DNA from 2 places in the Paenibacillus sepulcri genome. Region 1 is predicted to be linked to the other one. Evidence: riboswitches for the same ligand, from Rfam matches in the RefSeq annotation. Region 1 holds a riboswitch; the other holds the start of a gene.

Region 1 (14,975 bases):
ACCGTTCCCCTCTGAGCAGAAAATGGGCCGGCATTTACGGCGCAGTCGTCCTGATCATCGTTCTGGGCACGCTGACTTATTTTGCAATGGACCATTCCTTAAAGCTGCTCAGTTTATGGTTCGTCACTATCGGTTTTCCCTATATGCTGTTCTTCACCGGTCATGGCATTCTGAAGCGGGAGTGGGAGAACGAGACCAGCGGCTGGTGGCTGACGCTTCCGTATTCGCGGCTTACGCTCGTTGGCGCCAAGTGGAGCGGTGCAGCGCTGCGGACATTGATGGCTATTGCAGGCTTTTATGCGGCAGCATCCATATATGCTTCTTGTATCGTGCTGATTTTGAACAGTTATACCATGAGCGATTTGTCCGCATTCCTGCTTGTAGGGCTAAACTGGTTTGTACTTATTATTGGATTCGGCCCCTTTGTTCTATCCATCGGTTTCCTGACAGCAGCGGTTGTATACACGCATTGGCGGCCGATTACTCCTCTGCTCTGGGTAATATTCATGGGAGGCGGAGGCCTGTTGTTCTCCAAAATGGGTCCGGTATTTGATCAGCTTAACGGAGATGCGGCAGTGGTTTGGTTTCCGTTTCCATGGGAGGTGCTGGCAGCGATGATCGTCAGCCTGCCGGCCGCTTACCTCGTCATTCGATTATGCGCCTATCTGCTTGATAGAAAATTAGCCTAAAGACATATTCAACAAAGAAGGGAATGAAATGAAAATGGAAACAATGACGGAAAACCGGCGGCCATCCGATAGTAAACGGCCCGAAAGCCGGGAACTTCTGCTGGAAGTCACAGGTCTGCAAAAGGCATACGGCAAGAAACAGGCACTGTCGAATGTGACCTTATCGCTTCAGGCCGGCACTTCATTCGGGTTTCTTGGCCCCAACGGAGCAGGCAAATCGACCACCATGAAGATTTTGACCGGAATCGTGAAGGCGGACAGGGGGAGTGTGAGCCTGTTCGGCAGAGATATTACCAATGATATCGATGCGGTTTCCAAATACATTGGTTATGTTCCTCAGGAAATAACCCTGTATGAGAAGCTGAGCGCTTACGATAATCTTGAGTTTTTTGGCCAGGCATACGGTGTTCACGGAAATGAGCTTAAACGCCGTATTCAGGAAATCCTGGAGAAAACCGGGCTGATTGACCGTGCCAGGGATGAAGTGCAGACCTTCTCCGGCGGTATGAAGCGACGCATTAATATTGCGGCAGCCATGCTGCACCGGCCGAAGCTGCTGATCCTGGATGAGCCGACGGTAGGCATTGATCCGCAGTCCCGCAATCATATTTTCGAAATGATCCGCGAGCTCAACAAGGACGGGGTAACGATTATTTACTCCACCCATTACATGGAGGAGGTTGAGGTTCTCTGCGATCAGGTCGCCATTATGGATCAGGGAACCGTCAAAGCAAGCGGATCGCTTGGCGAGCTTCTCGAGCAATACGGGCGCAAATCCATTTATCTGGAAGCCGCCGGGCTGACGGCTCCTCCCGTTGATCCGCAGGTTACTCAAACGCGCAAAGAAGGCTCGGGCTGGATACTGGATACGGAGCATGTGGCGGGAGTGATGCAGCGGCTTCTGGGCACAGCCGCCCGGAGCCAGTGGGATGTCAAGCAGCTTGAGGTTGTCAGGCCGTCGCTGGAGAGCGTATTTCTGACGGTCACCGGCACCGCGCTGAGAGACTAGAAGCCTGTAAGGATACAGAAGGGAGATTTTCAGATGAAATCCATTATTATGAAGGAATTGAAATTGATCCGCAAGGATAAGCGCAGCTTTTTCTTCCTGCTGCTGATGCCGGCGCTGTTTATCGTCATGTTCGGGTCCGTCTTCGGCGGTTCGGGAAGCTCCTCCCAAGTTTCCGTCCACGCCGTCGATCTGGATCAGAGCGAGGCATCGCAGGCATTCATGAGGCAGATGGGAACGATTATGGATGTGTCGGCGGAAGATCCGGATAGCCTGAATGAAGGAATTGACAAGATCCGTCAGGGGCAGTACACGGCTCTGCTGGTCGTGCCCGAAGGTTTCGAGCAGGCTATCAAGGAGGGGCAGACGGCTGGAATCAAGATGTACGAGGATCCCGCATCCGCTATCTCCAATGCCCCGATAACAGCGATACTGGAGAACCTTACAGGCAAGTACAGGGAACAGAAGCTAAATGATACGCTGATCCGGATGGGAGATACCGAGCAACAGGCCAAACAGGCGCTTGCCTCCCCGGTAACAGTCGAAGCTGTACCCACAACCTCGGATGTTTTTAATTATATCGACCAGGTGGTTCCGGGGATGACTGTCATGTTCGTGTTCTTTATTATGATTACGATGAGCCGCCGGTTCTTTGAGGAGAAGAAGACAGGACTTCTGTCCCGTATCCGCAGCACGAGTATCAAGCCGCTGCAGTATTTGCTCGGAATGTGGATTCCCTTTGTCCTCACCGTTGCTGCACAATGCGTGGTTCTGTTTACCTTCGGCCATTTTGTTTATGACTTGAGTCTTGGCGATTTGTCGGCACTCGCATTAATTGTACTGGGACTTAGTATTGCCGGAACAGGTCTTGGCCTTGGCCTTTCCTTCATTGTTCCGGGCGAAGGAGCCGCTATGGTCATTACCCAGCTTATTTCCATGGGAGGCGCTCTGGTAGGCGGTCTGTGGACGCCATCATACATGCTGCCGGATTCGATCCAGACCATTGGCTATTTTACACCGCAGTATTGGGCGCAGCATTCGCTGGTGGACATTATTGCGCATGGCGCACATATTGGCGATGTATTTGGAGCTGTACTGATTTTGCTCACGTTTGGAGCAATCGGTCTTGCAGTCGCTTTTATCCGTCTGCCCGGCTTTCTGCGTTCTGCGGCTAATTAAGGGCATGATCGGTTTGGGACAAATAGCGGCGGAAAACAGGGAGAAGAGACGCATAATCATGTGTCTCTTCTTTTTTTATTATTAGAAATTCGGGAAATGCTTTATTCAGGCGTCCCAAGGGATACGCTTACATCAGGGAGCGAATTATGAGAGACTTTTGCGGCAGATGCCAAATTTTGAGGCATGAATAACGATTTTTCCTATGTTAACATGAGTGGCGTCGGGAGAAACCGGCAAAACCCAAAACCAACGAGGAGGAAATAAATTCATGAAAATAAGACCAATTCGAGTGGGAATAGCAAGTGTTCTTGCAGCAAGTGTAATTGTACTTGGAGGGGGAGCAGGCTTGCAGCAGGTCAGTGCAGCTTCTGCAAATACAGCCCCAACAAAAACGTATAATATAAACATTAACGATACACTTTCGAAACTTGCGCAGCAATATGGTATCGATCTTGGCAAGCTGCTGCAATCCAACCCTTCCCTGGGTAACGGCAACAGTATTTTCCCCGGTATGATCATTAAAATTCCGGTTAATGGCGGATACGGGAATGGTTCAGGTGCTCCTGCTAATGGCGGCAGCGGTACGCCTTCAACTGGCGGCGGCAGCGGAACTCCGGCAACTGGCGGCAGCGGCACGCCTTCAACTGGCGGCAGCGCACCGGCAAACGGCGGCTCAACCACAGATCCGGGAACAGTATCGCAAAGCGAATTTGCTTCCCAGGTTGTAACGCTCGTCAACCAGGAGCGCAGCAAAGCAGGCTTGTCTTCACTGCAATCCGATGCTCTGCTGACTAAAGTGGCGACTGCCAAAGCGAAAGACATGTATGACAACAATTATTTTGATCACAACTCACCAACCTATGGTTCCCCGTTTGATATGATGAAGCAATTTGGCGTATCTTATAACTATGCGGGTGAAAACATTGCCAAAGGCCAACGTACACCTCAGGAAGTTATGACTGCATGGATGAACAGCGCAGGCCATAAAGCCAACATCCTGGGTGCGAATTACAAAAAAATCGGCGTTGCTTATTACAATGGCGAATGGGTGCAAGAATTTACTTCCTAGAATAACCTATGATGGAAAGGCGGCCAATGCTGGCCGCTTTTTTTGTTGCATACAGGATTCAAGCTCCGGATGATGGCTTCCTCGGACTTCTCTTATGAGCGAACCAACAAACCACATAGTTTCGTTTTGAACTCTTCGTTCGGCTTGACGCGAAATTAACCGGCGGTTATTATGTAACCGATGGTTATTTAAAATTCCAAACAACGAAACAAGGGGTGTCAAGGTCATGACGACAAGACGAAAAATGCTGACTGAAGAAATGAAGCAGGCTATCCGTCATTCCGCTGCACGGCTATTTGCAGAGAAAGGCTATCCGTCGGTAACGATGCGCGAGATAGCCAAGGAGGCAGGCTGCTCGCATACCGCGATCTATTTGTATTTCAAGAATAAAGAGGATCTGCTGCAGCAGATCGCTATGCCGCCGCTTGCGGAGATGGAAGGCCGGATGCTGGAGAGGCTGGGAGACGCGGAGGCTGCCCCATTGGACAAGTTGATTGGCGCCTGCCAGGAATATGCTGTGTTTTGCCTGAGCAACGGCAGCTTCTTCAATGTTCTGATCACATCGGGAAGCGGCAGGGTGGATGAGCCGGAGCCCGAGCTCGAAGTGAATCAGATCCGCAACCGTATATTCGGCCATCTGATTCAGGCGCTGGACAATGTGGTGGATGACGAGGGTTCTGCTGCCGACGCTGAAGCGGCGCTCAATCGTGCGCGCATTTTATTTTATTACATGCAGGGATTCGTCCACACCTATAATGGCAGTCTGGAATCCATCGATTCGCTTTTGGAGAGGACGCTCCCCATTTACAATCAAGGAATAAGAACATTGGTGGCAGGTATGAAGGCCTAATATCGATGAAAAAACAAGAGACCGGCATTAAAACGCCTTTGTAAATAAGTCCTTTGACATGGAGGGAAATGATAAAATGTTAGCGAATTGATAAGGATACTTCTTTTGAACCTGTCGGGGGATGAGCTTTATGAAGGATCAACAATCTCAATACGAGTCATTTATTTCCACTCATCTGCATCAATTGGTTGATCAGTCGCGGATAGGCGTCTTTCTTTTTCATGAAGATCAAATTTCGTATGTCAATCCGTGTCTGGCGGAGATGTTCGGATACTCCCGTGAGGAAATTATCGGTATGCAGCCCAAGGAACTGGTCTTCGAGGAAGACCGGGCTTTTTTCAAAGACAAGATCAGCCGCCGGTTGAGAGGGGAAGGCAGGGGCGCCCGCAATTGGCTCAGAGGGCTCAGGAAGGACGGAAGTCTGTTCTACTATGAAGCCAAGGGATTACTGGTCGAGTATGATGGCCGCCCCGCACTGGTTGGTACGCTGACGGATGTCACCAGTACGATAAAAGCGGATGAAATTTTACGTGAGCATGAACTCAGGTATCAGCGCCTGATCAAATATTTGCCTGAACCCATCGTCGTTCATGACGGGGAAACGATTTTATATACGAATAATGCCGGCCTACTCCTCTTTGGCGCCACCAGGGTTGAGGAATTATTTACCGTTACCTATATGGATTTGATTTACGCCGATTACCGGCAAATGACGAGCGAACGCATGAGCTTGCTGCTGGCCTCGGATGAGCCTTTGGACTTTATGAAATCCAAAATCGTCAGCCTTGATGGAAGGATTATCGATGTCGAGGTTTCAGGCATCCGGATTCATAATTTTCAGGGACGCCCCTTTGTTGTGCAAAGCGTGTTTCGTGATTTGACGGAGCGCAAAAGAGAGGAAGAAGCGATTATCCGATCAGAGAAGCTGTCGGTAGCAGGTCAGATGGCGGCGGGAATCGCTCACGAAATCCGAAACCCTTTAACCTCCTTAAAGGGTTTTACGCAGTTTCTAAAAACAAAGGTAAGCGACCATCATGAATATTTCAATATTATGCTTGCGGAGCTGGACCGGATCAATACGATCGTGCAGGAATTTATGGCGCTGGCCAAGCCCCAGGTCAAGCAGTTTAGCCAGCATAATCTGGCCTCCATATTGGAGAATGTGATAACGCTGCTGGAAACCCAGGCGATTATGAACAATGTCGAGATGAAAAAGGATTTTGCCGCGAAGATGCCGACGGTATATTGCGATGAGAATCAGCTCAAGCAGGTATTTATCAATTTGATGAAAAATGCCATAGAGGCGATGCCAAGCGGAGGAGATTTATCCATTACCCTGAAGGAGGGGGACGCGGGTATGCTCATCGTCCGCATTCAAGATCAAGGGGTGGGAATCCCCAAGGATAAGCTTGAGCGTCTAGGCAGCCCCTTCTACTCGACCAAAAGCTCCGGTACCGGGCTTGGACTCATGATTTGCTTGCGCATTATTGAAGCCCACCGCGGCACGCTGAAATTTGAAAGCGAGGAAAGCAGCGGCACAACCGTCACAGTTGAGCTGCCTGCCTTTGAATGGGAGACAGAGTGATAAATGAATGGCGTTCAGCCCGTTATTGTTCGCGGCTGGACCTATTTACCAGTGTATTTGGGGGATAGAATTATGGTATCCTTTAACGCGAGCCGAAACTTATCGTACGGGGGATCTTTATGAGGCAGCAAACAGATGCTTTCAGCAAGCCATAATCTGTTTCCTGCCTCGCGGAATATTATCCGAGCCAGTCGAATTGGCAGGGTGAAAATCCGCTGGGGGTGAATCGCTTTGGAGCGGGCATATCCGCTATGGCGTAGGGTTGAACTCCTCAATCCGAATCCGACAACTAACCTCGCAGGCCGCATGCACAAACAGGCATACTTAACCAATCGGGAGAGAGGCTGCCTTGTTTGAGCGATGACGGAGTTTGGAGACAGTTCTGTATCAGAACCTGCCGATAAACCCGTAAATAAAAAGGAGGACATTTGTTTTGGTAAATGCAAAATGGAAAAAAGGCGCAGCAGCAGCTGTACTTGGATTGGCAATTCTTGCCCATGCAGGGGCGGCAAACGCTGCAGCGGTATACAAGGCAAAAGACAATGATACTTTCTGGACGTTGTCCAAACAATTCGGTGTGCAGCTCGATCAGCTGGTGAAAGCCAATCCAGGCGTGGACCCGTCCAATATTTATGCGGGCTTGTCCATCACAGTGCCGGGATCGGCAGCGAAAAAAACGGCAGCAGCTCCGAAAACCGCGGCGGTCAAGGCGATTAAAATGGAATCCACGGCCAAAGCGCTGCCGAAAAATACCGTGGCAGTCAACGGGCTGGCCTACAACTATACGGATGTTGTACAAGCCAAAGCAAGCGCCTATACAGCTGATGAATCCGAGAACGGCTGGGGCCCGGTTGACTATTACGGCAACCCGCTCAAGCTGGGTACGATCGCAGTTGATCCCAACCGTATTCCGATGGGAAGCAAGGTGTATATCACCGGTTACGATCATGACGGTTTGCCTGTTGGCGGCATGATGGCCGTAGCGACAGATATGGGGAGCGGGATCAAAGGGGATCGCATTGATATCTTCGTACCGCAATCGCAGGAAAAAGCCCAGAAGTTCGGGTTTCAATATGTAAAGGTTTTTGTTCTGGGCAAATCATAATACTTCAATATAATCGATCATGAGCGGCGCCCCCTTGCAGGGGCGCCGCTTGGCGGTTTCAGGGCTTTACGCTTCGTGCAGCCGGTTCTCCAAGCAGCTCAGGGAGCGTAACCATTTGATAGCCTTTGCTGCGGAGCAGCTTGATCAGTTTGGGCAGCGCCTCTAATGTTCCCGATAGATCCTGGCCGATGCCTCCGCCTGCATGCTGAAGAATAATGGAGCCCGGCTGCAGGGTTTTCTTGATGTTAAACAATATCGTACTGCTGTCGATGCCCCGCCAGTCGACGGAGTCGACATCCCAGTTGACGGCAATATAACCGTTTTGCTTCATCCATTCAATTTGCCCGGGCAGTACTTCCCCATAGGGCGGTCTGATTAATCTGGGACTATATCCGGCGAGCGGACGCAATATGGCGTCCGTATTGCGGATCTGCTGCTGGAAGGCAAACAGGGAAATACGCGAGAATACCGCATGATTATAGGAATGGTTGCCGATTACATGTCCTTCCCTGCCAATGCGCCTGACTATGGACGGATAAGATGCGGCGCGCGATCCGACTACAAAAAAAGTCGCCCTGACTTTATGGCGGGCCAATATATCAAGCACCTTGGACGTGTAGCGGGGATCAGGCACATCGTCAAAGGTAAGCGCAACCTTCCTCTCCTTGCGCGGGCCGCCAATAACGAAGGTCCCGGGATAACGCTGCTGCAGATCCACCCAGGATGTCGCGTCACGGCGCGAAATTTTCTTTTTCTTCTGCTGGCCTGTCTCCCTGCTCTGGAAGGAAGGCTCGCTGACGCCGGGTATGCTAAGCGGCAGGCTGCCGGGCTCGTTCTGAAGTTGAATATGTAAGGAAGCCGGGAGCTTATCAAGCGGAGCAGCATGAAGTCTTTGCACCGGATCAAATGAACCGGAGAGTAACATGACCGCGAGGAGGATAAGAACTGTTTTTCGTATAGAGCGAACGCCATGATTATTCCGCTGCATGTAAACCCTCCATATTTTGATGATTTTGATGAATGACAAGCCATTCCTTCTTGCGCTTTATTCATTGTGCCCCTCTGTTTTCCGATCATGCATGCGAAGCAGCGGATAACCGTCGATGACATGAAGCGAAGCTGCCTGCAGCGTTGGCGGCAAGGTCCGTTCCGGGGCAGCTTTCTGCAAAAATAACTTTACAGATGAAGAATAAAACCGCTAACATGGAAAGTAATCACAACAGCAAAGGAGTTATAGAAATGCCTACAATTGATAAGCCGCTTGCTGAATTGCAAGCGTATTCAGGAAGAAATCCCCGGCCTGCCGATTTCGATGATTATTGGGACAGGGCCCTTAATGAAATGCGTCAGACCGAACCGCAGATCGAGCTTGTTCCAAGCTCCTTCCAGACACCTGCTGCGGAATGCTTCGATCTTTATTTTACAGGTGTGCGGGGTGCCCGGATTCATGTTAAATATGCCCGTCCCCGTCAGGCGGACACGCCCCGGCCGGCGGTTTTGCATTTTCACGGTTATTCCGGGAATGTAGGCGATTGGCATGAGCGTCTCGGTTATGTCTCGCTGGGGTTCTCGGTATTTGCCATGGACTGCAGGGGGCAGGGCGGACTTTCACAGGATGTCGGCGGTGTGACCGGCAATACGCATCACGGACATATTATCCGCGGGTTGGATGATCAGCCGGATAACCTGCTGTTCCGGCATATCTTCTTGGACACGGCGCAGCTGGCTTCCATTGTCATGCAGATGCCCTACGTAGACCCGGAGCAGGTATTCGCAACTGGCTGGTCGCAGGGAGGCGGTCTGACCATTGCCTGCGCTTCGCTGGAGCCGCGTATACGCAAGCTGGCGCCGGTCTATCCATTCCTGAGCGATTACAGGCGCGTATGGGAGATGGATCTGGCGAAGGACGCCTATGCCGAGCTTCGCACCTATTTCCGTCATTTCGACCCGCAGCATAAGCGGGAGGATGAAATTTTCACCAAGCTGGGCTATATTGATATTCAGTATTTGGCCGAACGCATTAAAGGCGAGGTACTGATGGGAACAGGTCTGATGGATACGATATGTCCGCCTTCCACTCAATTTGCCGCTTACAACAAGATAACGGCGCCAAAGCGTTTGGAAATTTATCCGGATTTCGGGCATGAAGGGCTGCCTGGACACCATGACAAGATTTTTCAATATTTCTTGGGGAATTACTAGGAGAGGCAGGAATCCTTTATGCTTAAGCTGGAGAAACGGGACAAGCTTGTCATGATCGGTGATTCCATCACGGATTGCGACCGGGCAAGACCGGTAGGGGAAGGGTTGTTCAATGCGATTGGCAGAGGATATGTCGGCGTGGTTGACGCACTGCTGACGGCTGTATATCCGGAGCTGGGCATTCGGGTTGTCAATGTCGGAACAAGCGGAAATACGGTAAGGGACCTGAAGGACCGCTGGCAAACCGATGTCATTGACCTCAAGCCGGATTGGCTGTCGATCATGATCGGAACCAATGATGTCTGGCGGCAGTTCGACGTGCCTGCAATGACGGAGGCCCATGTGTATCTGGAGGAATACGAGCAGACCCTTGAAGAGCTGGTTGCCCGAACAAGACCCGTTCTGAAGGGATTAGCGCTTATGACTCCGTTCTACATCGAACCTAATCCAACCGATGCGATGCGTGAAACGATGGATCGCTACGGTGAAGCAGTGAAGCGGATTGCGGGGAAGTACGATGCGGTTTATGTCGACACCCAGGCGGCATTCAACCGCCTGCTGGAGCATTTGTATCCGGCTACGCTTGCTTGGGACCGGGTCCATCCGTCGCAGACCGGACATGCCGTTCTGGCCAGATCATTCCTGCAGGGGATTGGCTTCGACTATAATCAAGGGCTTGTATGAACCGATTCTACTCAACCTGTCAGTAAAGATAAATTCGAAAGCCGCTTCCGCCTCCATGCGGATTAAAGCGGCTTTTTTGTTTTTCAGGGATATATTGGCAGGAAAAAAGTCCGAATAAGACATGATATTGTCCCGATAGAGCATGAAACCGAACTGTATAATGCGTTATTATAAATAATATAAAAACGAGTGAATTACTTGGTATTAATCCGGGGCATCCAGCAGGAAGGAGCAATCTACATGACCGTCAAGACGTTATCGGGATACCGCAAAAATGCTCAAGGCATCTGGGTACAGCGATCTTCCCATGGACAGCACAACGTGTTTGATGAGCACGCGCATGATTTCATCGAGCTGGTATATGTGGTTCAGGGCGAAGGCTTGCATCTCATTGACCGTTTTCCCTACGAGGTGCGGGCGGGCGATATGTACAGCATTCATCCCGGCGAGCGGCATGCCATTGAGCATCTGAACGGCTCCGGGATCGAGATTATCAATGTTCTGTTTGTTCCGCAGTCCCTGGCGGGCTGCCTTCCTGGTGATGATGAGATGTCCGGGACGCTTGCTTTTATCACGCCATTCATGGATGGCAGCGGCAGGCTGCCCCGAAAAATGACCCTGAGCGCCGAACAGTCATCGGCCATCGTCGGCATTTTGGAGGATATGATTGCCGAGACCAAGGATGAGGATTCAGGCTCACCGCTGCTGATTCGCTTCAAGCTGATGGAATTGCTCGTTCTGTTATCCCGTTTCTATGAAAAACGGGAGACGACAAAGCAGGTCTCCTATGCCTGCGGCGGCCACGAAATTCTGACCCGCCGTGTCCGCGTGTTTCTGGAAGATCATTTTCATCAAAAGCTTACACTTGCTTATCTGGCTCAGGTGTTTAATCTGAGCGAGCGGCATTTGGGCCGCGTGTTCAAACAGGAGACAGGCAGAAGCGTCAATGAGATGCTGCAGCATATCCGGATCGAACGCGCCAAGCAAATGCTGCACGAAACGAACCGGAGCATGGAGGTTGTTGCGGAGTCCGTCGGATTCGCCAATGCCTCCTTCTTCTCCCGCCTCTTCTCGCGAATCGTGGGAGCTACTCCGGGGGAATATCGAAAAATGGCCAAGAACCGGCGAATCTCCTGATCAAGGAGAGGATTCTCCGATCGTCAGGCCAACAGGAAATTAATCGCGAGGAGAAATGAACATGTATAACGAACAAGCCCCGAGGGGCAACCGCAGTCTTCGGCTTTTGCTGGTATCTCTGACGTTAATCGGCTCTCTGCTTCTCTCCGCCTGCTCCAGCAGCGGCAAGACTGGTACTGATGCCGGAAGCGCTGAGGGCGCGAATACGACAGGCGAAGCCCCGCTTGAGCTGACCATTCAGACGATTACGCCAAGCACGCCGCCCGCGGCCGATGATAACGTGATCAAGCGCGCTATTGAAGCAGCAACCCATTCGAAAATGTCGATTACATGGGTATCCAACAACATCTACACCGAGAAGCTGAATGTGACGCTGGCTTCCGGAAATCTGCCGGATCTCTTGATGGTGAATGACCCGTTCTCTACCGCATTCCGTACAGCTGTTGCGCAGGGCGCATTCTGGGATATCACCCCTTATATTAAGGATTACCCCAATCTCTCAAACAGCATTTCCCAGAACGCATGGAATGTAACCAAACAAGCAGACGGAAACAACTACGGGATTCCTCGCCCGCGTCCGGAAGAGGGAGAGAGCTTCTTCATCGTCCGCAAGGATTGGCTGGATCGCTTAGGCCTGCAGGTGCCAACCACGACAGAAGAATTGTATAAGGTGGCCAAAGCTTTCACGGATCAGGACCCGGACGGCAACGGTAAAGCCGATACGGTCGGTATCGCGGCTTATCTGGATGCCAACGATACCAATCTCGGTCCGGTGCTTGGGGCGGTTGAGAACTCCTTTACGGGTGTGAACGGCAGTTGGAAATGGGACGGGCAGCAGCTCGTATACTCCGCTTTTCTGCCGGAGGTGCGCGAGTCCTTGGAGTATCTGGCCAAGGCCTACCGGGAAAAGCTGATTCCGCAGGACCTGTTGTCGCTGAAGCTGACGGACAGCCGGGATCTGTTCAAGTCCAACAAGGCCGGCATCATTGTGGACAAGACAGGTACTCTGCATGTATATGCGGATGATCTGAAGAAGATCGATTCCGGATTTTCATTCGCCGATTTCTACCCGGTGACCTCGATTGACGGTTATACACCAAAAGGTACGGGCTTTAACGGGATTCTGGCCATAGCGAAATCCGTGCCGGAGGATAAGATGAAACGGATTTTGAAGCTGATCGATACGTGGATGAATCCTGAAGTGTTTGAAATTCAGAAGTACGGAATTGAAGGCCGCGATTATAATCTGGTGGATGGTCAAAAGGTTATCGATGTCGATCAGAGAACAAAAGATAATGCGTCGGATTTTAATCAGATCGTCAATATACTGCTCCCTGCTGAAACCGTTGGCTCCACACCCGAGGAGACGGAGGCGCTCAAAATCTTCAAACAGGTGCAGGATGCGCAAACCGGCAGCACTGCCGACCCGACGGTTGGGTTGGGATCGGAGACCGCCAATGAAATTCTGCCGGATTTGAACAAAAAAATCCAGGATTTAAAAGCTAAAATCATCTTGGGCAACGAGCCGATTACAGCTTGGGATGAATTTGTAGCCGCACTGAAGCAGGATGCCGGCGTAACGAAGATGACCGAAGAAATGACTGCAGCCTATAAGAAGCGTACCGGGCAGTAAGACGGCTGATGCCGCTTCACCCTTAAGCTGACGGTCCATAAGGAGGAAAGCGGCATGAAGGCTATGAAAGCTGCCGGTCCTGAATTACCGAATCAGGCAGGAAAATGGGGCAGGCTCGGCAGGAGGCTGTATCGGGACAGATCCCTGTACCTTCTTGCCCTGCCGGGAATTCTTTTTCTGATCTTGTTCAAGTATGTGCCGATGTGGGGCATTGTCATTGCCTTTCAGGACTATTCGCCCTTCGCCGGAATTTTGCATAGTCCTTGGGTGGGTTTGAAGCATTTTGAACGTTTTTTTGCCAATCCGGATTTCTGGATGCTGTTCCGCAATACGATTGCCATTAATCTGCTCAGCCTGTTTCTGTTTTTCCCGCTGCCTATTCTGATTGCGCTGATGCTGAATGAGCTGCGGAGCGTCTTGTTCAAGCGTCTCGTGCAGACGGTAATCTACCTGCCCCACTTCTTGTCCTGGGTCATTATCGCTGGTCTGACGTTCTTCCTGTTCGCCAAAGGCGAAGGACTCGTTAACGATATTCTGGAGGCGCTTGGAAGACCTCGATTGGGCGTGCTTACGAATCCGAATGCCTTCTGGCTGATGGTGACCCTTCAATCCATCTGGAAAGAGGCCGGATGGGGAACCATTCTGTTTCTGGCTGGCATTGCCGGAATCAACCCCAGCCTTTATGAAGCTGTGAAAATGGATGGAGCCGGACGTCTGAGGCAAATGTGGCATATTACGCTGCCAGGCCTTCGCTCCGTAATCGTGGTGTTATTTATATTGAAGCTCGGCGACATGATGGATGTCGGCTTTGAACAGATTTTCCTTATGTATAACGGTGCCGTATCCAATGTGGCAGAGGTATTCGACACTTACGTGTACCGGCTCGGGATCAAGCAAAGCCAATTCAGCTACAGCACGGCTGCAGGGCTGTTCAAATCTCTCGTCGGGCTTGCTTTGGTGCTGATTGGAAATAAAGTGGCCAGGAAGTTCGGCGAGGAAGGGGTGTTTTAACAAGTGATCAGGTCGAGTATGTCGGACCGGCTCTTCCGTCTGATTAACGGGGGGCTGCTGGGATTGATGGCGCTCCTCACCTTTTTCCCGATTTATTATGTAGTTGTTATTTCATTCACCGATTCAACGGAGCTGCTGGCCAAGGACTATATCCTGTTCCCGTCCAAATGGTCATTCGACGCCTATAGTTATCTGTTATCCACCGATGCGTTCCTGCGCTCGCTCGGCAACAGCGCCTTCCTGGCGGTCGTCGGCACCGTATGCTCGCTGGCTGTTACCTCCTCCTTCGCCTATGCCCTTTCCCGGAAAAAGCTGATGGGACGCAGATTGCTGATGCTGCTTACCCTGCTCACCATCCTGTTCAGTCCGGGTATTATTCCGAACTTTATTCTTATTCGCCAATTGGGCCTGCTTGACAGTTTATGGTCCTTGATTCTGCCGGCCATGGCAACCGGATGGAATATATTGCTGATGAAAAACTTTTTCGACAGTCTGCCGCAGGAGCTCGGAGAATCGGCTGCCATTGACGGCTGCGGCGAGACGCGGGCCTGGGTCTCGATCATGCTTCCCTTGTCGCTTCCTGCTCTGGCGGCATTCGGGTTGTTCTATGCAGTGGGCTTCTGGAATCAATTTTTTACCGCCCTGCTGTACTTGAATGACTCCTCCCGCTGGCCGATCCAGGTTCTGCTGCAGAATATGCTGCTGAATGCCTCCAATACGGATTTGGCCGTTCCTGGAGAGTTTGTGGAGGTTCCGCCCTCAGAATCGCTCAAGATGGCTGCCGTTGTTGTGGCGATCGCTCCGATAGTTATGGTTTATCCGTTT
Region 2 (14,975 bases), 1.7 Mb from region 1:
TCATTGTGACAATGTCCCCTCCATCCTACTAGAGAATGTATCGGAAACTGCATTCATTTTTTGAAGAGCGGAGCAAAGGCAACATATTTAGATACCATTCACCCTTTTCACTCGTGTATCATATGATGTAGGGCTATTTGAAACGGGCTATGAAACAAGTATATGATGCTAGACTATGTGGCATAATAGTAGCAATGAGTAATTTCCTGTAAAGGCGAGGTGAAGAATGATGGAAGAAGCAATCGGAAGCTGTTGCATTATTTGCGGGCATCATAAGCAGGAAGGTCTGCGAATTATTGATGAATTCATTTGTGAATCATGCGAAGTGGAAATGGTCAGAACGGAAGTCCAAGATGCAAAATACCCTTTCTTTATTCATCAGCTGAAGCAAATTTGGGTTCAAAAGAATGCCTGATTGTGATCCGGATGGCATCAGCATAGTCAATCCTCGCAGATCTCGAAAAGGAAGCTCCAATCGGGATAGCGAGGATTTATTTTCTGTTTACACCCCTTATTTGGTTATATTATAATAATTTGTAAATTATTTGTGAAATGGTCAAGTGCTTAGCTTTTATATTTACAGTTTAATTATCTAAAAGGAGAATTTATATTTCTTATGACTGCTATTGAGCCATTATTCCACGCACCCTTGTATGAAGCGTTAATGGACCTGCACCGCTCAATTCCAATAAGTTATCATGTTCCAGGCCATAAATATGGCCAATCTTTAAATAAGCTGCAAAAGCTAGATACAGATGCAGCTCAGATATTTCAAGCGATTATGGCCTTGGATGTGACAGAGCTGTCTGGGACAGACGATCTTCATATGCCGACAAGCGTAATTGCTGCGGCTCAGCGTCTGGCTGCGGGCACCTTTGGTGCAGAGCACACTTATTTCCTGGTTGGAGGGAGTACAGTTGGAAACCTGGCAATGATAATGGCCAGCTGCAACCCAGGAGATCTTATTATTTTACAAAGAAATGTACATAAGTCCGTTCTAAATGGATTAATGCTTGCACAGGCAAGAGCGGTATTTCTTTCACCACAAACAGATCCAGGAACAGGTTTGCATGCAATTCCAAAACTGTCTAATATAGAGGAAGCTCTTCTCCGATATCCAGAGGCAAAAGCCGTATTCCTAACTAATCCCAGCTATTATGGATTAAGTACGGATTTAGAGCCATATGCAAAGCTTGTACACAGTCATGACTGTCTGCTGCTGGTCGATGAAGCGCATGGCGCTCATTACGGCATGCATCCCTCATTCCCCCGTTCAGCGCTTCAGGCAGGCGCTGATGCTGTGGTACAGTCGACTCACAAAACGTTGTCCGCTCTTACAATGGGTGCTATGCTGCATGTACAGGGAATCAGGATTGATCGTGATGCATTAGGAGAAGCACTGTCAATGGTCCAAAGCTCCAGTCCTTCTTATCCGATTATGGCATCCTTGGATATTGCCCGGGCAATGATTGATACCTTTGGACCTTCTTTATTTGAAGAGGGCATAATGGCAGCAGAGTCATTCAGGCACTGGGCAAACGAATCTTCCGGGTGGATTGAATTGCCTGCTTACGGTCTGAATATGATGGGGGACCCCCTTCGTATTGTGATTAAGGATCGAGCCGGATTATTATCCGGTTATGACCTTCAGAAAATGCTTGAGAAACGAGGATGCTGGCCGGAAATGGCCGATTCTATTCATGTGATTTTGTTGTTCGGTATGTCAATGTCATTAAAGGACAACGAGAAGCTGATCCAGGCATGTATCGAAATTGGAAAAGAGGTACATAGGGGCACTGATTTTGATATGGTAATTCATAGAAATTATGTAAATGAAGCAAAAATAAAAGGATCCATGTATGATACCGTACAATCGATTTCTGAACCAGTACTCTTCAACAGACAGCGGAAACAGCGTGACCAGGTGGAAATGATCAATATTACGGAGGCAGCAGGCCGAATAGCTGCAGAAGCCGTTATCCCCTATCCCCCGGGCATCCCCATCTTGTATTCTGGAGAAAGGATTCATCAGAATGTCGCTTTATATATGAAGGAGCTTGCCCTGATGGGCGCAAAATGTCAAGGAATATCGGATCCGACATTGAAAACGATAATGGTGATTCGGGAGGCCTAGGACATTATGATGATGCTGATAGGGCAGGAATTCGTTTACGCTTATAGCTTGCTTTGTTATGATAGGGACAAGAAACGATTCTAAAGGGAGCTCATATGTTGGAACCGAGAACTTTTTTGACTATTGAGGGCGGTGAAGGCGCCGGAAAATCGACACTCATTGATGGGCTAACGCGTATACTGTCAGCAAAAGGTATCCGTGTGATGACAACACGGGAGCCTGGAGGAATTCCCATTGCCGAACAAATACGAGGCGTTATCCTCGATCAGGGCAATACCGCAATGGAAGCCAGAACAGAAGCTCTTCTATATGCAGCTGCCAGACGACAACATTTGACGGAAAAAATTATACCCGCTCTTGCCGATGGCATGTTTGTTATATGTGACCGCTTCGTTGACAGCAGTCTTGCTTATCAGGGTCATGCACGAGGGCTTGGCATGGATGAAATTTGGTCGATTAACCGTTTTGCTGTTGAGGATGTGATGCCCGAATTGACATTATGGCTGGATATCTCTCCGGAAGCAGGGCTTAAGCGCATCTATGATGCCAAGAACAGGGAAATCAATCGCCTCGATATGGAAGGACTTTCTTTTCATCATCTGGTACGTGAAGGTTATACAAAGCTGCATGCACAGAATCCGGGGCGAATAGTCAGAATAAATGCAGAAACTTCACCTGAAGCTCTGTTAAATGACTCCATTTCGATAATCGCACAGCGTTTTAAAGGATTATTTGCAAACGATGTCAAATTATAATAGTAGTCCTCTTAACATCCTATAGCATGTACATTTACACATATCGCAGTTTTTCTTGAAAGTTCTGCACATGAATAAGAAACCTGCATTTTATTGTTTCTAAACATTACGAATGGCAATATAATTCGGGAGGGATAATCAATGAAATTAGTGATTGCGATCGTACAGGACAAAGATAGCAACCGGTTGTCGAATGCGCTGGTTCAAGAAGGCTTCAGAGCAACAAAGCTGGCAAGTACAGGCGGTTTTTTGCGGGCAGGCAATACGACCTTTATGATTGGTATTGAGGATGAACGGGTACACGAAGTGCTTAATGTGATCCGCTCCAACTGCAAGGTGCGCGATCAGCTTGTTTCGCCCGTATCGCCGATGGGAAGCACAACCGATGCCTACATTCCGTTTCCAGTCGAAGTACAGGTTGGCGGGGCCGCCGTATTCGTTGTACCTGTAGAAAGATTCGAACATTTCTGATTGGACGTGATTGAAGGATGAAGATTAATCCGGGTTATCGACCGTTGGGGCAGGACCGTTCCCGGCTGGATCTGGGCTATAAACCTGCTCAACCAAAAAACTTCACTGACGTCATGATGCATCAGGACGAACAGCGGACGATGGAGCAGCTGCAGCAGAAGCTGCAGGATATCCACAATCAGGGGGAGCGCTTGTCGCGTTCCATGACAGTGCGTGAGCTGCAGCTTTATCGGAGAATGGTTAAGAAATTTCTTGAAGATACCGTAAAACGCGGTGTTGGCATGAAAGAGACGCGTGGGTTTGACCGGCGCGGCCGGACAAAACGTTATAAGCTGCTTGACGAGGTGGACTCGGCGCTCTTATCGATGGGAGAAGAGCTGCTGGACACTGAGGCGGGGCGGTTGGAGCTTTTGCAAAGGATCGGAGATATACGGGGGATTCTGATCAATTTGTTTTTTTAGAATGGAGAGATGTGGAATCTTGTGGACTTCCCTCAAGTTCCAGGATTACGTTTCTTCTCTAAAATGGAAGAAGCTTTCATCGATATTAAGGCTGCCGCCAGATTTTGTACGTTGGCAGCAGGTGAGTGTGGAAAGGAATTATTCATATGAGTATCGCACAACTGGCGGGACAGCCTATGGCGAAACGAATCCTGCAGCATGCACTGCGAAGCGGCAAAGTCTCGCATGCCTATCTATTCAGCGGCCCTCCGGGAAGCGGAAGAATGGCTATGGCCAAAGAATTCGCCAAAGCGCTATTTTGCACAGCGGGTCAAGGTGATGCTTGCGGGGAGTGCCTGGCATGCCGCAAGTTTGACCATGGCAATCAGCCCAATCTTCATGTGGTTGAGCCGGATGGCAGTTCAATTAAAATTGATCAGATACGCGAGCTTCAGCGTGAACTTGCTTATCGGAGTTCAGGAGCGGAGCGTAAAATATATATTATGCAGCGTGCAGAAACGATGACGCCGCAGGCCGCCAACAGTCTGCTCAAATTTCTGGAGGAGCCGCAGACATTGGTGGTCGCGATTTTGCTGACAGAAAACGGACAAGCCATGCTGCCGACGGTACGCTCACGTACGCAGTGGGTGCCTTTTATGCCGCTCGCGCCTACGGATATGCTGCAAACGCTTGTAGCGGAGGAGGTTCCACAGCTTCTGGCGCGGGCTGCCGTTCATTTGGCTTCCGGGCTTGAGGCATGCCGCTTGATCATCCAGCAGAATGAGTTTGCAGAAATGAGAAATGTAGTGATACAATTAGGCAAGGATAGTCTGACCCGATTCACCGCGGCGATGGTATCCGCTCAACAGCAAGTATTCAAGACGGGACTTGGTGAACAGCCGCAGCTGCTGCTGTCACTGCTCGTATTATGGTATAAAGATATGATTCACTTTCAAGCTGGAAGACATGAGGCACTCGTTTTTATAGATCAGGTGGATTGGATCGGCAAACATGCATTCGGACGTTCAGCGGACGGTTGGGTACGGTGCATGGAGCATACGCTGGAAGCAGGCAAACGAATGCGTGCTCATGTACCCCCGCAGCTGGCCCTGGAGCAATTGCTTATCCGCATACAGGAGGGGTGACGGATTGTATAACGTCGTTGGCGTCCGCTTCAAGAAGGCGGGCAAAATATATTATTTTGATCCTGTGGAGTTTCCGGTAGATAAAGATCAGCATGTAATTGTGGAAACGGCCAGAGGTATTGAATATGGTAAAGTTGTGGTTGGGCACAAACAAGTCGGTGAATCGGATGTTGTCCTTCCGCTTAAGAAAGTCATCCGTATTGCAGGTGACAACGATGCCAAGATCGTTGACGAGAACAAGTCGGCTGCCCGCAATGCCTTTAATACTTGTCTCGATAAGATAAAAGATCATCAGCTCAAAATGAAACTGGTCGACGTCGAATTTACGTTTGACCGGAACAAGATCATTTTTTATTTCACGGCAGAAGGCCGGGTCGATTTTCGCGAATTGGTGAAGGACTTGGCCAGTGTATTCCGCACCCGCATTGAGCTTAGGCAAATTGGTGTGCGGGATGAAGCGAAGATGCTGGGCGGGATTGGCCCATGCGGGCGCGTTCTCTGCTGCTCATCTTGGCTGGGCGATTTTGAGCCGGTATCGATCAAGATGGCCAAGGATCAGAATCTATCGCTGAATCCAACCAAAATATCCGGTTTATGCGGAAGATTAATGTGCTGCTTGAAATATGAGCATGATAATTATGAAAGCGTCCGGGAAGAACTTCCGGCCGTTGGCAAGGTCGTTGTCACTTCCCTGGGAGAAGGCAAAGTGACCGGAATAAACGTAGGCACCAAATCCGTTTATGTGCAACTATTCGATGGTGGGAAGCCGAAGGAAATGCCGCTGGATGATGTCGTGATTAAATAAGGCGGGAATCCGTAAGTCCGAAGCTGAACAGTCTTTGGGGTGGGAACTTGAACAAGAAGGATATATTTAACCAAATGGACGAGCTGGAAACGAATATGGGGAGCCTGCATGTTCAAATGGGCGCGCTCAAGCAGCGGGTGAAAGCATTGCTTGAGGAGAACAAACGGCTCAGCATCGAGAATCAGCAGCTGCGCAAGATATTTAAGCGCGAAACGGCGATTCTCTCCGCTCACGTAGAGCCGGAGGCTGCTGTTGCTGCCGACGATCAGGGAACTGTAGAACTGCCTCCTCATATGCCCTTGGACCAAGCGGCAGCTGTCGGCGAGGGCTACGACAATCTTGCCCGTCTTTATCATGAAGGATTTCACATTTGCAACTTGTACTATGGGCATTTGCGTACGGAGGGTGACTGTTTGTTCTGTCTATCCTTTCTGAATAAGGAATGATTACACAACAAGACCCGGCTTCCCGGGTCTTGTTTGTTTTATGTCCCGAGAACACGGATTAACGATATTCCTTCCTGGATTATACCGGGATGTCAGAAAGGCTTGCAGCGGGTAATAATAAGGGAAGAAATGAGGGTATCATGCACGTGTCTAATCCATTTAATGAAGGAACACTGAAATCGAATGAGCGGCTGGATGATTTGTTGACCCATCAGCTGCACATCATCCAAAGCCGGGATGTGTTCAGTTTCTCTATGGATGCGGTTCTGCTGGCGAGATTCGCCGGGGTCCCGCCACGGGGAAAAATACTGGATTTATGTACCGGAAATGGAGTTATTCCTCTGTTGTTATCTACGCGCACCAAGGCGGCTATCACGGGCGTTGAGATTCAACCCCGCCTTGCGGATATGGCCAGGAGAAGTGTGGTATGGAACAAGCTGGAGCACCAGATTCACATTCACGAAGGCGATCTTCGTTATTATATAGAACATAGCGGTTATGGCAGCTTCGATGCGATTACGGTCAATCCTCCTTACATGCCGGTGGGAATTGGCGAGCGGAATGAGAATGAATACGTTGCGAATGCCAGGCATGAATTAAACGGGACTTTGGATGATATTGTTGCCGCTTGCGCCAAGCTGGTCCGGACCGGCGGACGTGTATCCATGGTGCATCGGCCGTCGAGATTGATTGAGATTACGCAAACGCTTCGAAAATGGAAATTGGAGACCAAGCGGATCCGCTTCGTCCATCCACATGTGGAGGCAGAGGCGAATATGGTGCTGATTGAAGCGGTACGCGACGGCAGGCCCGATGTTAAGCTTCTGGCGCCTTTAATCGTTTACAACAGCCAACGTCAATATAATGAAGAGATCATGCAGATCTATTATGGAAATCATCAGCCGGAAACGAGGATCGAGCCAACATGAAAGTTCAGCAAAGCTTTACGAAAGCGAAAGATCAAGAGAGCAAGAAAGCGGGTACGCTCTATTTGGTGGCAACGCCGATTGGAAATCTGGAAGACATAACTCTTCGTGCGATCCGCACGTTGAAGGAAGTCGATCTGATTGCGGCGGAGGATACCAGGCAGACACGCAAGCTTCTGACTCATTTTGAAATCCCGACCAGGCTGGTAAGTTATCATGAGCATAATAAGTCGGCAAGCGGCAGCGAGCTTATTCGCCTTCTCTCTGAGGGACTCTCGATTGCACTGGTGAGCGATGCGGGGCTTCCCGCCATTTCTGATCCGGGTGCAGAGCTGGTAGTAGCGGCAGCTGAGCAGGAAATCGCGGTTGTTCCCATACCAGGGGCAAACGCGGCGCTGTCGGCACTTATCATATCCGGCCTGCCTACAGACAGATTCCTGTTTACAGGATTCCCCCCGCGCGAGCGCAAAGCACTGCAGGAGTGGCTGCAGCAGCTGAGGAAACAGGATGCGACTATCATCTGCTATGAATCGCCTCATCGGGTGGCCAAAACCCTCACGGCTATGCTGGAGCTATGGGGCGACCGTGACGTAGCTATGGTGCGGGAGCTCACGAAACGATTTGAGGAGGCGGCGAGAGGGACAATATCGGAATGTCTGGCTTGGCTCAGTGAACATCCGCCGCTTGGCGAGTACTGCCTGGTCGTTGCCGGAGCCAATGCATCGGATGCGAAAGATCTGGAGGGGGATGACAAGCCCTGGTGGACGGAGCTGAGTCTGGAGGAGCATGTAAGTCGTTATGAAGGGCAGAATCTGGATCGGAAAGAGGCCATCAAGCTGACCGCGGTTGATCGAGGGTTGGCAAAACGCGACGTATATAATGAAATCATGCGAAAGTGAATGCCGTTTCTTTCTTGGAGCCATAAAAAAAAGGACCTTCCTGATAAGCAAACTCAGGAAGGCAAGGAGTATTAAAAAGGTTAGAATTAACAAATGTAAGTTGATTAATTATATTATAACGCATGATTCCGGTTTTGTCTCTTATTTTGTTACAGGAGTTGGCATTTCGGATAAACAAGCGTTACATACAATTTTTCCCTTGAAGTAAGTGACATTCTCGGCATTACCGCAGAAGATACAAGCGGGCTCGTATTTTTTCAGCATAATGCGTTCGCCGTCCACATAAATTTCCAGGGCATCTTTTTCACCGATGCCAAGCGTACGGCGCAGTTCAATGGGGATTACAACACGTCCGAGCTCATCCACTTTACGCACAATACCTGTTGATTTCATCATAATCTATCCCGTGCTCCTCTCAAAATACTTATTTCGTCATTTTTCGACAAAGTTCTATTAATTCTTGTTTTTATAATACCAACGTTTCCCATAATAGTCAACCTTGATTCTGCTTGCAAATACGCCGTTTTTCTCCGTTTTATCCATAAGGATAGGGTGTATAGCCTTACATAAATCATACAACGATACTGACTATTTGGTAATGCGTTTACGACACAATTCGACACATTAAAAAGAAATTATGTCGAATAATTGAATATCGGAGGGGAAAAAGATGAATCCTAGACATCATTCGCTAGCCGAGGAGAAAGTATTTAAAGATCCGGTTCATAAATATATTTATGTGCAGGATGAGACGATATGGAATCTCATTAATACGAGGGAATTTCAGCGTCTGCGGCGAATTCGTCAGCTCGGTACATCTTATTTGACCTTTCACGGGGCGGAGCACAGCCGCTTCTCGCACTCACTGGGCGTTTATGAAATAACCAGAAAAATCATTTCCCAATTTGAACGGGGTGGTTATACGGACTGGCCCAGGGAAGAGAGGCTTGTGACGTTATGCGCCGCTCTGCTGCACGATGTGGGTCATGGTCCCTTCTCGCATTCCATTGAGCAGGTGTTTGATACTGATCATGAGGAATGGACATGCCGTATATTACTGGAGAATACTGAAATTAACCAGGTTCTCCGCGAGTGCGACCCCTCCCTGCCGGAACGGGTGGCGGCTGTCATCTGCAAAACGTACAATCAACCGATTGTGGTCAGCCTCATATCCAGCCAGATGGACGCGGACCGTATGGATTACCTGCTGCGCGATGCATACTATACAGGCGTCAATTACGGAACCTTCGATCTGGAACGCATTCTTCGCGTTCTAAGGCCGTATCAGGGACGAATTGTTGTAAAAGAGAGTGGAATGCACGCCGTTGAGGATTATCTGATGTCCCGCTACCAAATGTATTGGCAGGTTTATTTTCACCCGGTCACCCGGAGCTCGGAAATTATACTTCGACAAATATTTCGCAGAGCGCGCGAGCTTTATGGGGGCGGGTATGCTTTCTCATGGATGATCGAACCGCTCCGGCATCTGATGGAAGGTACGCTGGATGTGGAGAACTATCTCCTGCTGGACGAAGCCATGGCTCAAACAGCCTTTACGCAGTGGTTGAAGGAGGAGGATTCTCTGCTGGCAGAATTATGCACCCGATTCCTAAACCGAAAACTATATAAATACATAACCATGGACAATGCCGATGAAAAGCTTTGGCAGGAAATTCGTGAACAATTCCAATCGATCGGTCTGAATCCGGACTATCATCTGGAAATCGACTTTCCCTACGATATGCCGTATGATGTATACCGTCTGGGGCATGATTTCATGGACAAGGATGAACGTCCGCCGATTCTGCTTCTGGGGCAGGATGACCGCTTGTCTGAAATCTCCAGAAAGTCGGATATCATCCGCTCGATTACCGGAATTCATCAGGGCAAATATCATCTGTATTACCCCGAAGAGCCTTTACTTGAATCGGCCCATCTGTTGTCGCCGCATATCCGCGAACGATTCGGGCTCTTATTATAGAAGGGAGATCAACTTGCTTATGTTAATCGACACGCATACCCATCTGGATTCGAAACAATTCGACGAAGACCGCGCGGAAGTGATCGAACGGGCCCGTGCTGCCGGGATCTCGAGAATTATAAATATCGGCTTCGACCGGGAGACCATTCCCACGACAATGGCTCTGGCGGAGCAATATGATTTTATCTATGCGATTGTAGGCTGGCACCCTGTTGAAAGCATTCATATGCTGCCCGGGGACCTGGACTGGATTGCATCGCTTTGCGATCATCCCAAGGTTGTCGGAATCGGCGAAATAGGCTTGGATTATCACTGGGATACGTCTCCGAAGGACGTTCAGCAGCGTGTTTTCCGGGAGCAGATCCAACTTGCGCGGCAGAAGAAGATGCCCATTTCGATTCATAACCGGGAGGCGCATGAGGACGTGCTTCATATACTGAAAGAGGAGAATGCCAAAGATGTGGGCGGGGTCATGCACTGCTTCTCAGGCAGCTGGGAGACGGCGAAACAATGCCTTGACATGAATTTCTATATTTCGTTCGGTGGACCGCTCACATTCAAGAACGCGCGTGTTCCCAAAGAGGTGCTTGCACAGGTGCCGCTTGACCGTATTTTGATCGAGACCGATGCTCCTTATTTAGCTCCCCACCCCTATAGGGGGAAACGAAACGAGTCCGCTTTTGTCCGTCTTGTAGCAGAAACGGTTGCCGAAATTAGAGGGAAATCTGTAGAAGAAATCTCGAAAATTACGACAGAGAATGCTCAGAATTGTTTTGCTTTTAAAGAAAAAGGGCTATAAGAGGCAGCAATCAAGACATTTCGAGTGAAAAAACTAATTTTGAGTCAGTAAATTGGCAGTTTTTCACGTGATTTTCCTTAAAATTCGTTAAAATCGCGATTAATCTCTTCTTTACAATGAGCAGCAAAAGGCGGTATCATTCATCTCAGAGCTTCAAAACTTGCATTCCTTTTCCAAAATATCGCTTAATCTCCGAAGTCGGAGAGCGGGGGAACCAAACATTGATACACTTCGTATCGGACGAAGGGCAGTAAATGTTGAATTCTTCTTGGGGTGAATTTTATGGAAGCATGTGGTAGACATGCCAGCCATGAATAGGGCGACTCTCTCGCCCGAATCCGACAGCTAACCTCGCCAGCGTAATAGTGTTATAAGAGAGATCAACCTCGTGCATTTAATCCATGTCCCGTCGTCATCTGGGAAGCCACGAAACAGATCCTCTGTCGTCGTCGGCTTCTTTTATTTTGAATATTGCGTAAAAAGACGACATAGGGTTTACCATGGAGGTCGAGGTTGGAACGAGGAGTGGCGTGCAATCACGCCAACAAAAACAATAGAACCGTCAAAGGCAATCATGTAACTAGGCGGCGGGGCTATGAAGGAGGACCGAAGAAGTGGGCGCACTCCAGCTTAAGGATACCCATGGTAAACGATCATCCAGCATGTCTTTCGCATTGCGATGGAAGCATGAGAACGTGCGTTTAATATTACTGAGCGCTCTGATCTCAATCGCTATGACTTTCATGTTTCTGGTGTTGTTGTACGGAACGGCTGACAAGCACGTCTCCGTAGTAGTGAACGGACAAGAAACCATTGTTTCGACAAAACAATGGGTCCTTCAACGCCTACTGGATGAACAAGCCATCACGATAGGGCAGTATGACAAGGTGTCCTTACCTCTTAACGGGGGAATAAAGGACGGCGACCGCATCGTCATTGACCAAGCGGTACCGGTCCATGTGAAGGCAGACGGCAAGGTAAGAACGTTGTACACGACAGAAAGAACGGTTAAGGCAGTGATCGATCAATCGGACATACTGATACGCAGTCAAGATAAAGTTTGGCCTGCCCTGGAGGACAGAGTAAAGTCCAACATGAGTGTCACGGTCACACGGATCGAGAAGAAAATTTCGGAGAAGGCTTATACCGTTCCCTTTTCGGTCGTGAAGAAGGAAGACCCCAAGCTTGAGCAGGGCAAACAGAAGCTTATTCAAAACGGCAATGAAGGCAAAGTAGTCAAACAGTTTGAGAACGTATATGCGGACGGGGTGCTTGTGTCCCAGACTATGGTTACCAAGCTGACGAAAGCGGAGTCGGTCGATAAAGTGGTGGCGGTGGGTACCAAGAAGCCGGAAACGAATGTAGTTACGCTCTCAGCGAAGGCGGGCTCTTCTACAGTAACGACCAAGCGGGGCGACAAGCTGAAGCCTAAACAGATATTGAAGAATGTAACGCTGACTGCATATGCTGCGGGCGTTTCATCAACGGGCAAGTCAAAGAGTCATCCGCAATATGGGATAACGGCATCAGGTGCGACGGTTCAAGAGGGCAGAACTATCGCGGTTGACCCGAAGGTTATTCCTATCGGCTGGTGGGTCTACATTGAGGGTATCGGTTTCCGCAGAGCGGAAGATACGGGCAGTGCCGTCAAAGGCAAAAAAATCGATGTTTATTTTGAAAGTGAGTCTTATGCTGAGAAGTTTGGTCTCAAACGAGGATACACGGTTTATGTGCTCGGGCCGAATAAGCCGGAGGCAATTTAACCTTGGGACCTAACTCCCTTAATAAGGGTTTACCTCATTCATATCGTATTTTAAACATAAATATGCCATTATAAGGAGGGGCGATTGCCTCTTCTTTTGTATGTTTGTCTGAAGGGAATGGATGGACGGCATGATTAAGGAAATAATCGTAGTTGAGGGCAAGGACGATACCGTGGCCATCAAGCGGGCAGTTGAAGCGGAAACGATCGAAACCGGCGGTTCGGCTATCGGAGCGGATGTTTTGCGCAGGGTGGAGCTCGCACAGCAGCGCCGCGGAGTTATTTTATTTACAGATCCGGATCATGCAGGGGAGCGCATCCGTAAAATTGTTGCGCAGCGTGTGCCCGGCTGCAAGCATGCTTTTCTCCCCCAGGAGGATGCAAGCTACAAGGGGGATATCGGCGTCGAGAACGCCTCGCCCGAAGCGATTCGAAGAGCGCTCGCCAATGTGCGTACGGAAGCGGGCAACGGCGAAGGGACAAGCCAGCCCGAGATCACCTGGGACGATCTTATGCGGGCAGGTCTTCTTGTGCACGCGAACGCTTCAGAGAGGCGTCTAAAGATGGGCAATTTGCTCGGCATCGGCTATGCGAACGGCAAGCAGTTTTTTAAGCGTTGCTCCATGTTCCGAATTACGCGCGAGGAATTTGAGCTGGCATTGACAGCGATGGAGCAAGAGAGCAGCGAAAGGGGCAAGTCTTGAATGAGTGGTCCAAACGTGCATGAGGATGTAGCTTCGCCAAGACGCACACGCGACATCATTGCCAAATACGGATTTTCCTTCAAAAAAAGTCTGGGACAAAATTTTCTGATTGATCAAAATATATTGGAAAAAATCGTATCGGCAGCAGGGCTGGACGAAACAAAAGGAGCTCTGGAGATCGGGCCGGGCATCGGAGCCTTGACCCAGCAGCTTGCCGAGCAGGCCGGGCGCGTTGCCGCAGTGGAAATCGACAACAGGCTTATTCCGATTCTAAGGGATGTGCTCGCTGATCGCTCTAATGTTCATGTTGTGCATGGAGATGTGCTGAAGCTGAATCTGGGCGAGCTGATTGAGAAGCATTTTGCGGGGTTAAGCGGAGTCAGTGTAGTGGCAAATCTGCCCTATTATGTGACAACGCCGATTCTTATGAAGCTGCTTGAGGAAAAGCTGCCGCTTGAGCGTATAGTGGTTATGATTCAGAAGGAAGTGGCGGAGCGGATGGCTGCAAAGCCTGGCGGCAAAGAGTACGGCAGTCTCAGTGTGGCGGTTCAGTATTATTGCGAGCCGGAGCTTGTCTGCATCGTGCCGCATACGGTATTCATCCCGCAGCCCAATGTGGATTCCGCTGTTATCAAGCTGACGGTGCGCAAGCAGCCTCCTGTTGATGTGAGGGATGAAGCCCATTTCTTCCGTACTGTCCAGGGCAGTTTCGCACAGCGGCGCAAGACAATCTATAATAACCTGACAGCTTTGGTGGGCAAAGAGAACAGGGAGCTTCTGGGACCTCTTCTGGAGAGCTGCGGCATTGCTCCTGCACGCCGCGGCGAGACGCTGTCGCTGGATGAGTTTGCCCGCCTTAGCCACGCTTTGCTGGAAGCCGGACTGCCAAGCTAGAGATCTTCGGACGGCTTAAAAACGCACCATTGACGTTGCTGGCCCATAGGATAGACGAAGAGGTGATTTGCCCATGAAGCAAGGGGACCTGGTCGTCCGCAAATCGTATGGCGGGGACGTCCTTTTTCGCGTTGCCATTCTAGACTCAGAAATAGCAATACTGAAGGGTACGGACTACCGGCTGCTTGCAGACGCTCCGATTCGCGACTTGACGGTTGTTTCCCATCCGGAATCCACCGGTGCGGCCAAAGAGGTTCGCGTTAAGGTAAATGAATCGATGCGGCGCATGAAGGAGCAGCGGGAGAAGCTGGTCATTCATAATGCAAGCGAGTTGAGGAGGGCGACAAACGAAAGCCAGCCCTACTTTGAAGTGCCCGGCAAGGTGCTCCATCTTGATGGAGACGGCAATTACATGAAGAAAAGCATGCAGCTATATACGCAGATGAAGGTTCCTGCACATGGCCTGCATGTGCATGAGTCGCAGATGCCTGAGCTGGTACAGCGTCTGCTGCCGCAGCTTAATCCGGATGTTATTGTAATTACCGGCCATGACGGGGTTTTTAAAAATACGCCGCAGCATGAGTTGATGAGCATCAACAGCTACAAAAACTCCCAGAACTTCTGCAATGCAGTGCGCATTGCGCGGGAGTATGAGAAAAGCCGTGACGGCTTGATTATCGTTGCCGGCGCCTGCCAGTCCCATTATGAGGCTCTGCTGCAGTCCGGTGCCAATTTTGCAAGCTCACCAGGCCGGATCCTTATTCATGCCCTGGATCCTGTTTATGTTGCCATCAAAGCGAGCTATACGTCCATC

What was found. Region 1 has a riboswitch for cyclic di-AMP ahead of ACFOLF_RS10120 (3D domain-containing protein). Riboswitches for the same ligand answer to the same signal wherever they lie in the genome.
Region 2: it holds a riboswitch for cyclic di-AMP, as region 1 does, so the genes downstream of both, ACFOLF_RS17775 (3D domain-containing protein) here and ACFOLF_RS10120 (3D domain-containing protein) in region 1, are expected to answer to the same signal.

The regions. Positions count from the first base shown of each region.
Region 1 is NZ_JBHRUP010000001.1:2,283,428-2,298,402, reverse strand. It holds gene ACFOLF_RS10150 (ABC transporter permease subunit) at 1-689, shown strand, start outside; gene ACFOLF_RS10145 (ABC transporter ATP-binding protein) at 718-1,698, shown strand; gene ACFOLF_RS10140 (ABC transporter permease) at 1,732-2,874, shown strand; gene ACFOLF_RS10135 (CAP domain-containing protein) at 3,143-3,943, shown strand; gene ACFOLF_RS10130 (TetR/AcrR family transcriptional regulator) at 4,170-4,793, shown strand; gene ACFOLF_RS10125 (PAS domain S-box protein) at 4,924-6,378, shown strand; cyclic di-AMP (ydaO/yuaA leader) riboswitch at 6,459-6,697, shown strand; gene ACFOLF_RS10120 (3D domain-containing protein) at 6,812-7,483, shown strand; gene ACFOLF_RS10115 (polysaccharide deacetylase family protein) at 7,542-8,471, opposite strand; gene ACFOLF_RS10110 (acetylxylan esterase) at 8,723-9,685, shown strand; gene ACFOLF_RS10105 (SGNH/GDSL hydrolase family protein) at 9,704-10,369, shown strand; gene ACFOLF_RS10100 (AraC family transcriptional regulator) at 10,610-11,506, shown strand; gene ACFOLF_RS10095 (extracellular solute-binding protein) at 11,568-13,139, shown strand; gene ACFOLF_RS10090 (ABC transporter permease) at 13,203-14,150, shown strand; gene ACFOLF_RS10085 (carbohydrate ABC transporter permease) at 14,157-14,975, shown strand, end outside.
Region 2 is NZ_JBHRUP010000001.1:4,011,372-4,026,346, reverse strand. It holds gene ACFOLF_RS17845 (transposase) at 1-4, opposite strand, end outside; gene ACFOLF_RS17840 (sigma factor G inhibitor Gin) at 230-415, shown strand; gene ACFOLF_RS17835 (aminotransferase class I/II-fold pyridoxal phosphate-dependent enzyme) at 617-2,134, shown strand; gene tmk (dTMP kinase) at 2,230-2,889, shown strand; gene ACFOLF_RS17825 (cyclic-di-AMP receptor) at 3,031-3,360, shown strand; gene ACFOLF_RS17820 (YaaR family protein) at 3,378-3,821, shown strand; gene holB (DNA polymerase III subunit delta') at 3,968-4,945, shown strand; gene ACFOLF_RS17810 (PSP1 domain-containing protein) at 4,950-5,750, shown strand; gene ACFOLF_RS17805 (initiation-control protein YabA) at 5,798-6,196, shown strand; gene ACFOLF_RS17800 (tRNA1(Val) (adenine(37)-N6)-methyltransferase) at 6,343-7,125, shown strand; gene rsmI (16S rRNA (cytidine(1402)-2'-O)-methyltransferase) at 7,122-8,021, shown strand; gene ACFOLF_RS17790 (AbrB/MazE/SpoVT family DNA-binding domain-containing protein) at 8,163-8,417, opposite strand; gene ACFOLF_RS17785 (HD domain-containing protein) at 8,692-10,002, shown strand; gene ACFOLF_RS17780 (TatD family hydrolase) at 10,022-10,801, shown strand; cyclic di-AMP (ydaO/yuaA leader) riboswitch at 10,974-11,176, shown strand; gene ACFOLF_RS17775 (3D domain-containing protein) at 11,416-12,564, shown strand; gene rnmV (ribonuclease M5) at 12,695-13,267, shown strand; gene rsmA (16S rRNA (adenine(1518)-N(6)/adenine(1519)-N(6))-dimethyltransferase RsmA) at 13,268-14,161, shown strand; gene yabG (sporulation peptidase YabG) at 14,235-14,975, shown strand, end outside.